Regions from separate parts of the Paenibacillus sp. FSL H7-0942 genome, predicted to be linked through region 1. Evidence: riboswitches for the same ligand, from Rfam matches in the RefSeq annotation. Region 1 holds a riboswitch; each other region holds the start of a gene.
The links. Region 1 has a riboswitch for thiamine pyrophosphate ahead of MHI48_RS17880 (thiamine phosphate synthase). Riboswitches for the same ligand answer to the same signal wherever they lie in the genome.

Region 1 (5,543 bases):
GCAGGTTATGATTCAACCAAGTTTGTTAAAGCGGACAAAGAGCTTGCCTTGTTAACATTTACGCAGACGATGGCTTTGAATATGGGGATTCAGGATGATCCCGCAGCTATTCGAAACATGTTTAATTACATTCCTGCCTTAGTTATTCTGGATTATGACGGCTATTATATGTTGTCCACAGAAACAGAGTTGACAGGTAACCGTGAAGATTCTTTAAGGCAAGTGTGGAGCCCCAAGAAACCTTATACATATTCAGATTCAAATGGTAGCAGTATTAACTTTACACTGGACGACTACGTATATGCCTATGACGCAAGTGCAGGGAAATGGATTGAGGGATTTCAAAAAGAACTGGCTTCAAGCACACAGATTCCTTTACTTCAGAATACCAGCGTATTTGAACAAGTTAGACAAAGCCGGATTGTGACTACTGTGCAGGATGATCTGGCTGATGTGATTAACCGCCATAATGAGTTTGCCAGAAAGAACGGTATTTCCTATACGTTTACGATGCCCCTGATTGCGCAGGAAGATTGGTACAACTCCATTAACGATACAGGGATTATGGCCTTTATCCAAGGTATAGGTGTGGGTGACCAGAAGATCAACAACTACGCAATCGGTGGAGGCAGACTCGTGAAGAAAACGGCCATCGTAGGTGGGGTAGATCCTTTAACGGGTATCAAGTACTATTATCCCTCCACTTGTGGTAATGGTTACCGTGCTGAAGAGGTGTTTACAGACGCAAGACAAGCAGCTGCACAAGGCTATTTCGAATATAAATGCTCTAATCGTTAGGGTAGCCTGTATGACAAAATTATGTAAGAGGTTCCTGAACTGTTTACATTACTTTCAGAAAAGACGGGACCTGTGCTAGAATAGGGTTTCGGAACAATAATAAAAGTAATGTCTAATAGATAGGAGCAACCTCATCTTATGAGTTTATTGTCAGTAGAGAACGTAAGTCACAATTTTGGAGATCGCACGTTATTTAAAAATGTATCGTTTCGTTTACTTGCCGGAGAGCGTGTAGGACTTGTTGGTGCCAATGGTGTGGGTAAATCCACATTAATGAACATCCTTACCGGTAAATTGCTTAAAGATAGTGGAAAAGTGGAATGGACACCTAAGGTCCGTTATGGATATCTGGATCAGCACACGAAGCTTACCCCAGGCAAAACCATTCGTGACGTTCTTAAAGATGCATTCCTTCCGTTGCTTGAATTAGAAAAAGAAATGATGAATATAACGGACCAGATGGCAGATGCAGATCCAGATAAGCTGGAGCAGTTGCTGGAAGAGATGGGCGATATTCAGGAACAACTGGAACAGGGCGATTTTTATCTGATTGACGTAAAAGTGGAAGAGATGGCCAATGGTCTTGGTTTGTCCGCAATTGGTCTTGATCGGGATGTCGCAGCTCTAAGTGGTGGGCAACGTACCAAGGTGCTTCTTGCCAAGCTTCTGCTTGAGAAACCTACAGCCCTTTTGCTGGATGAGCCGACCAACTATCTGGATGTAGAGCACATTGAATGGTTGTCACGTTACCTGAAGGACTACCCTCATGCGTTCCTCTTAATCTCCCATGACACGGAATTCATGAATGAAGTAGTAAATGTCATTTATCATTTGGAATTTGCCAAATTAACGAGATATGCAGCGAACTATAACAAGTTCCTTGAGATGGCTGATATGAATAAAGCCCAGCATATTGATGCGTACGAGAAGCAGCAAGAGTACATCAAGAAGCAGGAAGATTTCATTCAGCGTAACAAGGCACGTGCTTCAACTTCAGGTCGAGCGAAGAGCCGGGAGAAACAGCTGGACAGAATTGAACGTATTGATCGTCCAGATGAAGCGGCCAAACCAACGTTCAAATTCAAGGATGCCCGTGCGAGTAGCAAAACGGTCTTTGAGGGCATTGATTTTGAAATTGGATATACGTATCCTTTGCTGCCTAAGATGACAATGACAATTGAACGTGGTGAGAAAATTGCCATCGTAGGTTGTAATGGTGTGGGTAAATCGACGCTGCTGAAAACCATCTTGGGCAAAATATCTCCACTCAGTGGAAAGACCTTTTTGGGAGATTATCTCGAAACGGCCTATTTTGAGCAGGAAGTTCGTGCTGGAAATATCACGCCGATTGAGGATGTCTGGAATGAGTTTTCACATTTGACCCAGAATGAGGTCCGGGGTCATCTCGCTCGCTGCGGGTTGAAAAATGAGCACATTACCCGTCCGCTTAACATGCTGAGTGGTGGAGAGCAAGCCAAGGTTCGTCTATGCAAACTCTTGATGCGTGAAAGCAACTGGATTCTATTCGATGAGCCGACGAACCATTTGGATGTCACAGCTAAAGCTGAGTTACAGCGTGCCTTGCAAGAATTCAAGGGAACGGTGTTGCTGGTATCTCATGAACCTGATTTCTACGAGGGTTGGGTTACCAAAACATGGAATGTTGAAGAATGGTCTGAGAAAAACTAGACAATTCAAGCAACGCTTAATAGAAATGAACGGTGACAAAAAAATCCGTCTATGGTAATATAGGCTACAACTTCATATGAACACTAGGGGGGCCGCACGATGTGGCTGAGATGGAAGAATGCGATTCCGGACCCTTTGCACCTGATCTGGATCATACCAGCGTAGGGAAGTGGCGAGCGCGTTTAAGTGAATGACGTGAGCAAACGGCAATTCGGAAGGATTTCAACCGTCTGCTTAACGAATTGAAACATGCAGTTGCGTGTATAACGTTATGGCTATAAGGTCTATAGCTTTATTGCACGAAATGAACTGTATGTATCAGTCAGTCATCTGGTCCTATAATTAATACGCAGCCACTCCCCTACGGGAGTGGCTTTTTTGTGTTTTCATAGCATTCACACATGGAAGGGGATGAACAGTACGGTAAGTTCTCATGAACATGTTCACGAATCATTTGAATTGCATGTTGTATCTACGGGTGTAGGGAATCAAGCATCTTTTGTAAAAGCTGCAAAGGACGTTTGGCCATGGGTGGACTACATCCATATACGAGAGAAACAACTCTCGTGGCAAGACAAGATCGGTTGGGCTGAAAGTCTGCGTAGCGTTGGCGTTCCATCTTGTCGCATCGTTATCAATGGTTCAGAACTGCCACCACAGAATGACATCTATGGCGGTGTACATTGGGGGCAAGATGCGATACGTAACTATAACCCTGCTGTAATAAGCAATGTGCAGCGACTTCGTTTGGGCGTATCTGTTCATTCAATCGATGAGGCAAAAATCGCTGAAGAACGGGGAGCCGATTACCTTTTCTTCGGGAATGTCTACTCAACCAACAGTAAGCCTGATCTTGAACCAAGAGGATTATATGCTCTGGCTGAAGTGTGCTCTGGTGTCTCCATTCCTGTCATGGCGATTGGAGGCATCGAACCGGGAAACATTCACGCTATTCGCTCTGCAGGCGCACAGGGAGTCGCTGTGATCTCGAATGTATGGGCGAGCGATTCCCCGGATCGGGCGGCTGAATCATTAAGGCAGGCTATCGTTGCTACAGAAAGTTTGAGCCGCTGAATCAAGGAGATGAGAGGATGAAAAAGATCATTACTGATAGACCGGATAAGATTTATGCAGAAACGATTATTGTAGGCGGAGGCGTTGTTGGATGTGCCATTGCGTATGAGCTTGCTTCCTGTGGACAGGATGTGCTGTTACTGGAGCGTTCGGCGATTGCAGGAGGGACTTCTTGCGCAGCGGCTGGGATGCTGGCAGCAGACAGTGAGGATTTTGCTCATCCTTTGATGGCTAAGCTTGCCAGACAGAGCAGGCAGTTACTTATCGAGCAACAGGTGCTAATGGCTACACTCAGTGAGGTAGAGACTGGACTGCAACGCCAGGGATTCCTAACTCCTTTTCGTTCATACAGTGAATTAAGTAGTTATAAGGACAATCGGAAGTCTGCGTTGTCTGCTTCTGCTGATGAGGTGTGGTGGGACCGTTCCGTTGTACAACATGAGGCATCATGGCTTAACAGAGATACGTATGGAGCCTACTACAGACCTTACGAGAGTGAGATTCTTCCAGTCCATCTAACGAAGGCATATGCTGAATCCGCTCAAGCATTGGGAGCACGGGTTATGGAGGACATACAGGATATACGTGTGCAAGCAAACGAACACGGCGTGCAGGGAATCACCACATCGATCGGTGAGATGAAATGCAAACATGTCATTATAGCGGCTGGATTACAGAGTGAAGAGTTGATGAGACATGTGAATCTGAGCTTGCCTGTGTGGTCGGTAAAAGGTGAAATAGCCGCCGTTCAGTTCTCAGATGAACATGCTGGGTACAGACCTGACAGAACGGTGTATGCAGAGGATATCTATATTGTTCCCAAAGCCAATGGCGAAGTTTGGCTTGGGGCAACCAGTCTGCCAGGTAGAACGGATTTGAACGTTTCTGTACAGGGTGTTCAGAAGCTGCTAACAGCGGCTACCCACTGGGTGCCTGGGATGAAGGAAGCACAATTTATACGAGCGTGGGCAGGCGTAAGACCGGCAACTCCCGATGGACTGCCTTATATAGGTGCTTGCGAAAGTGTTCCAGGGCTGTTTGCCGCCTTTGGACATTACCGTAACGGTATTTTGCTCAGTGCGATAACAGGCAGACTAATCGCTGAATTGCTCGCGGGTAAAAGCTCAGAAGAGCTCGGAATTGAGGCGCTGAGCCCTGAGCGATTGAACAGAAAGGGAGTGGTGCAGTGAATATCATCGTTAATGGTCAACGGATGGAGATTGAAGACAGATTGAATCGTGTGGATAAACTGCTTCAATCTTTTGATCTGCAAGTCAAGACTGTAGTTGTAGAGCTGAATAAGCATATTTTAACCCGCGAGTACCATGAAACGACGGCATTAAGAGAAGGCGATCGAATTGAGATTGTACATTTTGTAGGAGGCGGTTGATGATGTTGAACATTGGTAAATATACGTTTGAGTCCAGATTGTTGCTCGGAACAGGCAAGTTTTCCGATCTGGAAGTGCAAAGTCAGGCTGTGGAAGCATCTGAAACGGAAGTTTTAACCTTTGCTGTTCGTCGTCTGAATCTGGAGGAACGTAATCAGAAGCATTTCCTGGATACGTTGGATTTGAACAAATACACACTTCTTCCGAATACGGCGGGGGCTTCCACTGCGGAAGAGGCGGTGCGGATTGCCGAGCTTGCGCGGGCTTCAGGACTTTGTGATATGATAAAAGTCGAAGTCATCGGAGATGGAATGACGTTACTCCCAGATCCGATTGAAACGTACAAGGCTTGCGAAATTTTGCTGGAAAAGGGCTTCACGGTATTGCCTTATATTTCGGATGATGTCATTCTGGCCAAAAGGCTACAATTACTTGGCGTACATGCTGTAATGCCTGGCGCTTCTCCCATCGGAGCTGGTAGAGGTATCATCAATCCCTATAACCTTGAGATCATCATTGAGCAGGCCGTTGTACCTGTAATTGTTGATGCAGGATTACGCTCCCCAAAAGATGCTGCTTATGCGATGGAACT
Region 2 (5,543 bases), 390 kb from region 1:
TGCAAGGCCTGGTCTTTGACCAAGAGCTAAAAGCATTAATGCAGAAAGACGTAATTCAATCCATACAACAGATTGCTGAGCTGCAAGCAATCTACGCAAGAGCTCCTTTTCAAGCACCCGTTCCGAATAATCCGACACCTATAACACATTAAGGGGAACTCAGATGAATACCGATTATTTAGATCCGATTAATTCATTGAATATGCCGGAAATGGCAGATATGACTTTTGCCATGGATTTCCTTCTTCGTGCCAAGGAGGGTGTACGTAATTTGTCCATCGCCCTGACGGAAACGGCTTCACCGGATGTAAGAGCCCTGTTGCATACTCATCTGAAGCAGGGAATTTCAATGCACCAAGAAATTTCGGAGCTCATGATTCGCAAAAAATGGTTTCATCCTTATGAGCTGAACGAACAGTACCAACTCGATCAGCTTTCGGCGAAAAATACGGTGATGATCGGGCAGATGAATCTGTTCCCGGGTGATACGTCACGTAAAGGGATGTTTGATCGGACCCCAGATGAACATATTGGAGGACATAAAGCATGAAGGCGGTAACGTATCAAGGGGTTAAAAATGTCGTGGTCAAAGAGGTGCCGGATGCGAAGATTGTGAAACCGGACGATATGATCGTAAAGATCACCAGTACCGCGATTTGCGGTTCTGACCTTCATCTTATTCACGGGATGATCCCTAACCTTCAGGAAAACTATGTCATCGGACATGAGCCGATGGGGATCGTAGAAGAAGTGGGCCCTGGCGTGACCAAGGTAAAAAAAGGCGACCGCGTAATCATCCCGTTTAACATCGCATGCGGAGAATGCTTTTTTTGCAAAAATCAGCTGGAAAGCCAATGTGACAATTCCAACGAACACGGGGATATGGGCGCATATTTCGGCTACTCCGGAACGACCGGCGGATATCCCGGCGGGCAAGCGGAGTATTTACGGGTCCCATTTGCTAATTTTACCCACTTTAAGATCCCTGAAAACTGCGAACAACCGGACGAAAAGCTAAGCTTGATCGCCGATGCCATGACGACGGCATTCTGGAGCGTAGATAACGCCGGCGTTAAAAATGGAGATACGGTCATTGTGCTCGGCTGCGGCCCGGTCGGACTCCTAGCCCAGAAGTTCTGCTGGCTGAAAGGAGCTAAGCGGGTCATAGCCGTCGACTATGTCGATTACCGCTTAAAGCATGCGAAGCGAACAAACAATGTGGAAATAGTAAACTTCGAACAGGATAAGAATATTGGGAACACTCTCAAGGAAATGACCAAAGGCGGCGCCGATGTTGTCATTGATGCGGTAGGAATGGACGGCAAGATGAGCGATCTTGAATTTCTAGCCAGCGGTATGAAACTGCAAGGCGGCACCATGAGCGCATTTATCATTGCATCTCAGGCTGTTCGCAAAGGTGGCACCATTCAAGTCACTGGGGTATACGGCGGACGTTATAACGGATTCCCGCTCGGTGATATCATGCAGCGAAACGTGAATATCCGTTCCGGACAAGCTCCGGTCATTCACTACATGCCATACATGTACGAGTTGGTTACGTCTGGCAAAGTGGACCCTGGCGACATTGTTACGCACGTCATTCCGCTCAGCGAGGCCAAACGGGGCTATGAAGTGTTCGATACAAAAACGGACGATTGCATTAAAGTCATCTTAAAGCCTTAAATATGAATAGATACATGGGAGGACAATCTGAATGGATTCCACATACGCTTTGCATGAGATGCTCGAGGTACATGAAATAGCTGCGTTCAAGACGGTTTGTATGACTAAATCCAAGACCATGCAAGCTCTGGTAACCGACCCGGAGCTCAAGCAAATTTTGCAACAAGATGCGATCTTATCACAACAGCAGCTTCAGGAGCTCGGTGGAGTGCTGTCTAAAGCGACTGTATAGGAGATAAAAAAATGAACCCAATATTAGAACACATGACTGGTCTTAATACGCTGACCGATGACGTGATCGCAATGGATTTTTTGATGAACGCCAAGAGCGGTGTCAGAAACTACGCCATGGCTGTGACCGAATGTGCCACCCCCGAAATCAAACAAATTTTGATGAAACAGCTCGATGAAGCCATAGATTCTCATGAAAAGATATCAAATTACATGGTGCAGCATGGTTTATACCACCCTTACCATATTGCAGAGCAAATTCAGCTCGATCTGAAAAACATTCAGACTGCTATGAACATTCCGTCCTGACACCCTTTTTGATTTTAGCCAGAGACTTCAGAGAACAAAATGTCCCTGTGTCAAGAATTTCAACAATGAAAAAAGGCGGATACTATCCGCCCTTTTTTTGGCATCGTCACGAAACACGCTTATTGCAAGCGTTCCTTTACGTATTCTACTTATTTCTATCCTGAGACTGTTTATGGCCGCTGCTCTCTACTTTAATTGACTACAGTGAACTTAAGGCTCCAGCTTCCATGACATTTCCCAAAAATCAAGCTCAAAGCGACTGCACATCACGAAAATATCCTCCATCCGTTGGTACGTTCCCTCGCTACAGCCTTCTAATAGCTTATCAGTTAACGTCACTAGGGATTGATTGTTGCTGTTGTATTCAGAGGAAGCATATCCTGTGATCCACTCTCCGTAAAAAGGATGCTCAGCTGCACCTGGCTTTTGGGCAAGGACTTGACCAATCTCTGCATAGCTCCATGAGCAGGCCAGAATGGATACAAGTACTTCTGCTATGCCACCCGCATGGGAAACAGAGAGCATATAGTTAGTATAGGCTGCATTTTTCAGGGCAGGTTTTACCTGGAAAACATGATCCTCTGTAATTCCTAATCGCTCCATATAAGAACGATGAATTTTCATTTCACCATTCAGGATGTTATCTACGTTTTCACTAAAAAACTGCATCAATTTGGGGTCGTGCGACTTGACAATACCTAGTGCAAATACGCGGGCATAATCGAACAGGTACAAGTAGTCTTGCAGCAAATAATAACGAAATTGTTCAACCGTTAAGGAACCATCTCCGATTCCTTTAACAAAGGGATGCTCAAGACATTCCTTCCACACAGGCTGTGCTGCCTGATATAGTCTCTCTGAAATAGTCAACATGTGTTCCTCCAATTCATAATGTACGTATTTAAAAACAAAAAAACGAAACATCCTATGGATGTTTCGCAGACAAATACACTAAAACAAGGGGGTTCGCATGAGCTACCCAAGTACAGTGTTTCATCGTTGCATCCCTACGTTGGCATTATCCAAATCAGGTAAGGTCGGTTTAACACCCTCTCAGCCGGTTAAGGCTCCCTCGCAAACGGTTGTATGTAGTTGATTACTTTCCTATTCCCATAAAAGATAAAATAACATCCATTTAGTATATCAAGGGCTGTTAAATATAGTCAAGGAAGATTGTATCGCCCCTCATCACCTTTGGTGACGTATGTAAACGATGAAAACCATCACAACAATGGTTGAGTTTCAGCCACTGTTATGATGGTTTCTATTCTTGCAACTACTGCCGATGGTTTAATGCCCGAGTTTGTTCTTTCCGACAAAAGTGAGTATTCCGTACTGGGAAGTATTTCTCCAGCTCTCATTGGTCGTATCATTCCACTTGGCTACGCTCTGCTTACCTCCGCCCTGGTTGTCGTTAATTTGGAGCTCGAAACCGAGAACATTTCCTGCTTTGGGCGTCAATGATTGTAAATGAATTCTGGCTTCTACGAGATATCCTTTATTTGTTTTCTTCACAGCACTTACAAGGCGTCCAGGTGAGGCACCCCCTGCAAAGGTTCCCACATTGTCTGCACTGATTCTGAACTGGGCATCATCATATTGAAAATACGGTGTGCGCTGGTGATTCTCGTCCAGGAAAATCTCAACCGAATCCTGATCCCATGGGTTGATACTATCTGTAATGATGTTTGGATCAGTGACGTCGATCAGCAGGTATAGATACTCACCTGACCACATTGCGCGAGCCACTGCCTCTGCACCTTCGCTCTGGTTCAACCGTTTTACTTCAAATGGTGCAGCCTTATTCCATGATGTGTCTTTCTTCCCATCAATCTGAACAATCCCTTGCACAGCTTGTGCAGATTTGGGCATAGGGGCGAGTTGAATCACGCCGTATTTGCTTGTATCCTGTTCCTGAGATTGTGTTCTATCATTCCAGTACAGTGGATTATAAGGTTGTGTCCCACTTGAACCGCCATCAGTCACACGGATATCCAATCCGGCTTCATATTCTGATCCGACTTGGATACCACCCCACGGAATGGACAATTCAACCTGATATCCGGCTTTTGTCTCGCGTACACGATATGAACGCTGCTCCACACCCTCAGCTTTGCCCGACCGCTTAATGATTACGTGTCGGTCATCTGCTTCATATGAAGTGGTCTTGCCATTATTGAGATCAACAAAGATATCTACTCTGTCATTCACATCTGCCTTTGCATCCTGTACATCCACGAGGATATACAGGTTACTATGATCCCATAAAGTGCGGAAACTGGCTGATCCCGAAGAGTCACCCTTCAGTGGAGTAGACACCGCTTTGTTCCAGAGCGGATCTTGTGTCTGTTTTTTGATATCCGGTTTACCCGAAAGTGAGACGGCTCTCTGCGTCAACACAGGCAAACTGGATTCATCCACGAGTCCCCAGTATGCCTTTTTGGCCTTCAGGGCTGAATCAAACAGCATAGCCTGGTTGTTGTAAGACTTCTCATCTTGGAGTCCCCATAAGGTAACTGAAGAAATGTGGTCTTTGTGTTTTTTGTACAAATCCAACAGTTCCTTATATCGATACGCCTGCTTTACTGCAACTTCATCGGACATCTCTTCACCAAATGGAATTCCGCTATCCACATCCAGTTCCGTGATCTGAATATCCAATCCAAGTTCGGCGAACATGCTGATCGTTTTTTCAATTTCCTTGATGGGCGGGGATTCCAGGTTATAGTGGGATTGCAAACCCACACCATCGATGAGCCCTTTCTCTTTCAGTCGTTTGACCAACTGATACATATGCTCTCTTTTCTCAGAGATTTCCGTGAAGTATTCGTTGTAATATAATTTGGCATTCGGATCGGCTGCACGAGCGAATTCATAGGTTTTCTCAATATAATCCGGACCAATTAGTTCATAAAAGGGACTTTTACGTAAACCGTTGGCATCACCATTGCTATCCGCAATCGCCTCGTTTACCACATCCCAGGCATAGATCTTACCTTTGTATCGGGTCATGACGGTTTCAACGTAATCCTGAATCCGGGCAAGTAGTAATTCTCGACTCGCAGGGTTACCCTGAGGATCCTTGAACATCCACTCTGCTGCATCAATATGCCACAACAACGCATGTGCGCGTACGCCCATACCATGCTCCTCGGCGAACTGAACATATTGATCGGCTGCCTCGAACTCATAAACACCTTCGGAAGGAGACATGTACTTCGGTTTCATCTCGTAGGTTGCGGTCAAGCTGTTAAAGTGCTTTGTGAGCAGTTGTCCATATGCGCCTTCCAACTGCCAGCGATACACCGCTGCACCAATGG
Region 3 (5,543 bases), 3.0 Mb from region 1:
TATCCAGCGTCATGTTAACTGCGAAGGAAGTTCCACCATTTTGGCGAACCAGTTTGCCAATATCATCTGCACGGAAATTTTTGATGTTAATTGTTCCAGCTGCATTCATCTGGAACACTTTATCATAAGCCTTATACGCTGCCCCACCGGTAATGTTAACCGTTCCCGCAGACTTCAATGTCAGTGCATCCTCGCCCACGTCCTGCCAGACCACATTCGATATATTACAGTTGCCATAACAGTGAACACCATCAGCAGCTGGTGATCCAATGTTTACGTTTTTGAGCGTGGCCCCTGCCTCCAGACGGAAGACTGGCTTCTGATTTTCTGCTTGAGATCCGTCGCCCAGTGTGGAAGGATTGGCTACAAATGTTTTACCTTGGCCGTCATAGGTCGTGCCCTTTGGTACCACAATGGTTGAATTTACAACCGTAGGCGCAGCCGCAACCGGAACTGCACCAAATATAGAAGCAACCAAACCAGCGGACAGTAACAACGTCAACATTTTTTTCATAACTTTATTCCTCCCTTATTCTCTCGTTTTTTGGTAGTGTACAGTCTGGGCTTGTACTGGAAGTTCGCCAGAGGTGCACCTCTGTCCGAACCACAACCTAATCCTACCAAATAAGGAAGGTAACTAGAATAATCATTAGATCAGATATATCATGACATCGTACAATCCCTGTCATATCGGCATTTTTTGCATGCTAGGTCTCTCAAGCAATATGCTCATATCAACCTCTGGTATGCTCATTTGTAACGTTGGTACCCCTCACTTAATCCCCAATAACAAAGAAAGACCACTACATTTGTCTCCAAATGTGTGATCTTGAATGTCTTCTGGCTTGCTGTTATAAAATATCAGGCTCCGAATCTCTTACGATAACCGCACTTTCGACACAACTCTTCCACAGCTTCCCGCTTGGAGAAGCCATATACCAGATTGTTCGCTCGCTCACCCTCAATAATCTCCGAGAATGACTTCTCGTGCACATTACCCAGGTTAATCACACCCTCGCCATCGAGACAGCATGGAACCACCGTTCCATCTACAAGCACAGCTGCCTGACCGCGAAGTGCATGGCAAAATCCTTTACCGTCATCTTCAGGTGCATCCAGACTTGGCCACTGGAACTCATGGTCCTGATTCAGGTATACATTCGGGGCAATTTTGACCCCGCTACCTGGAACTACTTTTTCCTCAATGCGGAAATCCAGATTGAACTCACGTTCCAATACTTCAAGGGTCTCCCGATTTCGATTCATCTGAGCATTTGTGAAGTTATCCTGTGTCAGATTCCACAACCGAAATGAGATGATGACATTGTGCTTAACGGCCTCGTGTACAAAGGACAAAATATGACGCAGGTATCCGTCACGGTCTGTTGAACCTTCATGCCCATCGAAACTGTGCAGGGAGAAATTCATCTGCCGCAGCGCTGGTTTGCCAAGCAATTTATGCTGAGTCTTGGGCAGCAGTGTACCATTCGTTGTAATGTTCACCTTGAGTCCCTTCTCATGTGCGGAATCGAGCAACAGATCTATTTTGGGATGCAACAAGGGTTCGCCTTTGACATGTAGATAAATATGATTGGTGTGTGGTTTAACTTGATCCAGTATATTGTTGAAGACTTCAGGGTCAATGAATCCTTTGGCACGCTGTGTCTGCGGACAGAAGCTGCATGCCAGATTGCAGATACTCGTGATCTCAATATATACTTTTTTGAACGTTTTCAACTCGGGTCCCCATTCTGCTTCGGAGGGAGAACAATCCCGCCTGCATTTGTGATCCGGCCAATATGCGCCACCACTATTATATCGGGTTAGGGAGCCTAGGTAAATTGTTCAGTTGTTCGGGTCTGACTCCAAGTTCATCTCAACAATTCCATCATGCTGCCTCTTTACAGTTCATGTTCAAGTGATATATGCTGAACACACAACTGCATATCTTGAACTTTTGCACTAGGGGAGCCTTGCGGCTGAGACGAATATGACTATTCGGACCCTTTGAACCTGATCTGGATCATACCAGCGGAGGGAAGTGGAGCGGCCTTTTAGTAAGCGGAATTTTTCATGTATGTGAAGATAAATTGCGGATTTAACTTACAGACCCACTCATTTCTCCGGAAATGGGTGGGTCTTTTTTGTTCCTTTTGCAGAGTATAGGATGCCGTTGTTATTGCAGTAGTCTGACATCAAGGGGGTGAGGATCAGATGGATAACCATGTAACCATTCACAACGTAAGCTTTGCTTTTCCCGAAAAAAAAGAGTCCCCTGTGCTCGTCAATGTGTCACTTCAGGTTCAACAAGGAGAATTTGTCTCGCTCATCGGCTCCAGCGGATCAGGTAAAAGCACACTCTTCAAGCTGCTCGCAGGCTTGCATGAGCCAACCGTTGGCACCATCGATATAGCTGATGTCCCGCAAGGACAACGGCTCGGACGAGTCGCCTATATGCCGCAGAAAGATCTGCTGTTATCCTGGCGTACCGTCATGGAGAACTGCATGCTACCTGCCGAGCTTGCACCAGGCCGACAGGACAAGGACAAACTACGAGCCGATATCATCGCAGGATTGGCAAGGTTCGGCTTGTCCGGTTATGAGCAGGCCTATCCAGATGAGTTATCCGGCGGCATGCGGCAGCGGGTGGCATTGCTGCGTACCTTGCTTACAGGCGGGCAGCTCATGTTGCTGGATGAACCCTTCGGTGCACTCGACGCCTTAACCAAACGAGAAATGCATCGCTGGTTGCTGGAGCTGTGGGAGGACTTTGGACAAACCGTGCTGTTCATTACCCATGACATCGAGGAAGCCCTGCTGTTAAGTGACCGTATCATTCTGTTAACTCCAGGGGGGCAAGGTCAGCAGTTGCGGGAGATGACGGTTCCTTTACCACGCCCAAGGCATTCGGACATGATCTACAAACCGGCTCTCGTGCAGATGAGGCAACAACTGGAGGAACAATTACATGCAAAATGATAGAGCTGAGGTTAGCGTTTGGACGTGGTGTTCAAAGTGGCTCTCGAAATGGTTTTCCCAATATGGTTTGTTTATTCTGCTCATGTTCTTTTTACTGGCGATCTGGGAAGTGATTGTGCGTATGGGATGGGTGCCCTCCTTCATCATTCCTGCACCCACGGCCATCACAGGCTCACTGGTTGAGCATCGTCGTCTGCTGTTGACCATCCATCTGCCTGCTACCTTTATGGAGGTTATTGTTGGTTTTGGCTTGTCCATAGTGACTGGAATTACGCTGGCAACAGGCATGCATATGAACGGATCGATTGAAAAGGCCCTATATCCCTTCATTGTAATTAGTCAGACCATCCCGCTGATCGCCTTGTCCCCCGTATTTATCTTGTGGTTTGGTTACACGTTGTGGAGCAAAGTCGCAGTGGTATTTTTAATCGCATTCTTCCCCATTGTGGTCAGTACCTACGATGGACTCCGCCAAGGCGATCCAGAGCAGCGTGAACTGCTGCTCACCATGGGCGCCAGCAAGTGGGATATTTTTCGCAAACTCCAGGTTCCCCTGGCACTTCCCTCTTTTTTCTCGGGGCTAAAGATGTCTGTGGTGTACTGCGTGGTTGGGGCAACGATTGGCGAATGGCTCGGTGGTAGCAAAGGTCTAGGGTACTTCAGCCGTCGTATGTCCAGCAACATGAACACGGATGCGATGTTTGCCGCCATTTTGCTGTTATCCCTGCTTGGGATCGTTTTGTTTGTACTGATTACCTGGCTGGAGAACCGGTTTAGCATACGGCGTCATCGTCATGGAGGCAAAAGAAAGGTTGGATAATACTTAGACAGAAATTAGATGTAAATACAGGAGTTACGATCTTCAGAACATACCTTATGCACAATTTCAGCAGCATCTTCAATCAGTTCATTGTCACATTGTCATTAACATGCTGTTGTCCATTTTCTACAAATCAAAACGATGAAATGAGGAACTTCATTTATGAATAACAAAGGTATATACTCCCTGCTTCCCATCATGCTCATTAGCCTTTTGCTGTTCGTTAGCGGATGCAGCACCACGAATACCAGCAAAAATACGCCAACAACAGACTCTAAGACCAACGCACAACAAACAGACAAGTCTGCAACCGAACCAGCATCAGACGCCAAAGATAAACTGTCCATCATGCTCGACTGGTACCCGAATGCAGTACACTCCTTCATCTATGTGGCTCAGGAAAAAGGATACTTTGCAGACCAAGGTCTGGATGTCGAAATTCAGATGCCTGCGGATACCAATGATTCGCTCAAACTTGTTGCTGCCGGAAAAATTGATCTGGCCCTAAGCTACCAGCCCCAAGTCTTGCTCGCGCGTGGCGAGAACATTCCTGTACGTTCCATTGCTGCTGTTGTTCGGCACCCGCTTGTGCATCTGTTGACCGAAGCAAATGGCAACGTGAATTCACCCAAAGATCTTGAAGGAAAAACTGTCGGTTATTCTTCGATTCCGCTGTATGAAGCGATGGTTCGTACGATGATCAGCCACGATGGTGGCAATCCCGACAACATGAATCTGGTTGACGTTGGGTTCGATCTGATTCCTTCGCTGGCTTCCGGACAGGCGGATGCAATTATGGGTGGTTTTATTAACCATGAACAATTGATTTTGGAGAAAGAAGGACATGCCATGAAATCAATTAACCCCACCGATTATGGCGTGCCTGATTATTATGAATTGGTCCTGACTGCGAGTGAAGCTGGCATTGAAGCAAAAAAAGACCAACTTACCCGGTTCGTCAAAGCGGTCCAGGAAGGACAGAAATATGTAACGGAGCATCCAGAAGAAGCCTTGAATATTCTGCTCGCTCATGAGAATGAAACGTCTCCGCTTGACCCGGAGATCGAAACCAAAAGCCTGGAAATTCTGCTACCACTCATGAATGAAGAAGGCCAACCATTTGGTCGGCAGGAAATGGAATCGTGGGAAAATGTACGTGCATGGCTCGTTGAACAGGATTTGATTCCTGAATCGGTGAAAGCCGAGGATGCTTTTATTACTCTGCAAGGAGAGTAAATAAAGGAGAGCAACGTGAATGAAGGAAAAGTGATTGAACATAAAGGGAATGAAAGCAATGTGATTAAAAGCAAAGTTAGCAAAACGTAGGATCGAATGCATGAAGTTTTGCGAAATGGAATTGGCCTGAAGCAAGCATCGGAGGATCAGAATTTATAACAATCCTAAGTGGCTTGATGTGCAATTGGGTAGATTGATATGCGTTTGACTGGCTTGATGTGCATCTGGGCAGATTGATATGCGTTTAGGTGGCTTGTTGATATGTATTTGGTAATGTAATTAGCGCTTATCTTCAAGCCTACTGGGAGCTGAAACGCTCCTTAATTTGATCGAAACAGAGCATGCTACGACCGCTAACGAATCTGAGGCGTCCTATTCAGGGATTTGGAGCGGTTGCAGAAATCTAAAGAACCTGAAACATGTTATATCAGAATAAATAGCTGTTTGCAGCGTTTTGGTCAGGAGATTCTGGGAATAACGTGTCTGATGTTCCTTACATTTCAAAAGG

Region 2: another riboswitch for thiamine pyrophosphate. It lies ahead of tenA (thiaminase II); the one in region 1 lies ahead of MHI48_RS17880 (thiamine phosphate synthase).
Region 3: another riboswitch for thiamine pyrophosphate. It lies ahead of MHI48_RS04730 (ABC transporter ATP-binding protein); the one in region 1 lies ahead of MHI48_RS17880 (thiamine phosphate synthase).

What each region holds. Positions count from the first base shown of each region.
Region 1 is NZ_CP150279.1:4,022,009-4,027,551, reverse strand. It holds gene MHI48_RS17890 (hypothetical protein) at 1-798, shown strand, start outside; gene MHI48_RS17885 (ABC-F family ATP-binding cassette domain-containing protein) at 937-2,487, shown strand; TPP riboswitch at 2,563-2,672, shown strand; gene MHI48_RS17880 (thiamine phosphate synthase) at 2,899-3,561, shown strand; gene thiO (glycine oxidase ThiO) at 3,579-4,751, shown strand; gene thiS (sulfur carrier protein ThiS) at 4,748-4,951, shown strand; gene MHI48_RS17865 (thiazole synthase) at 4,954-5,543, shown strand, end outside.
Region 2 is NZ_CP150279.1:3,633,248-3,638,790, reverse strand. It holds gene MHI48_RS16155 (hypothetical protein) at 1-152, shown strand, start outside; gene MHI48_RS16150 (spore coat protein) at 164-550, shown strand; gene MHI48_RS16145 (zinc-dependent alcohol dehydrogenase) at 547-1,683, shown strand; gene MHI48_RS16140 (hypothetical protein) at 1,715-1,915, shown strand; gene MHI48_RS16135 (spore coat protein) at 1,927-2,223, shown strand; gene tenA (thiaminase II) at 2,434-3,096, opposite strand; TPP riboswitch at 3,210-3,307, opposite strand; gene MHI48_RS16125 (endo-1,4-beta-xylanase) at 3,514-5,543, opposite strand, start outside.
Region 3 is NZ_CP150279.1:1,040,682-1,046,224, reverse strand. It holds gene MHI48_RS04740 (pectate lyase) at 1-514, opposite strand, end outside; gene MHI48_RS04735 (radical SAM/SPASM domain-containing protein) at 862-1,737, opposite strand; TPP riboswitch at 1,955-2,057, shown strand; gene MHI48_RS04730 (ABC transporter ATP-binding protein) at 2,215-2,979, shown strand; gene MHI48_RS04725 (ABC transporter permease) at 2,969-3,799, shown strand; gene MHI48_RS04720 (ABC transporter substrate-binding protein) at 3,962-5,035, shown strand; gene MHI48_RS04715 (hypothetical protein) at 5,529-5,543, opposite strand, start outside.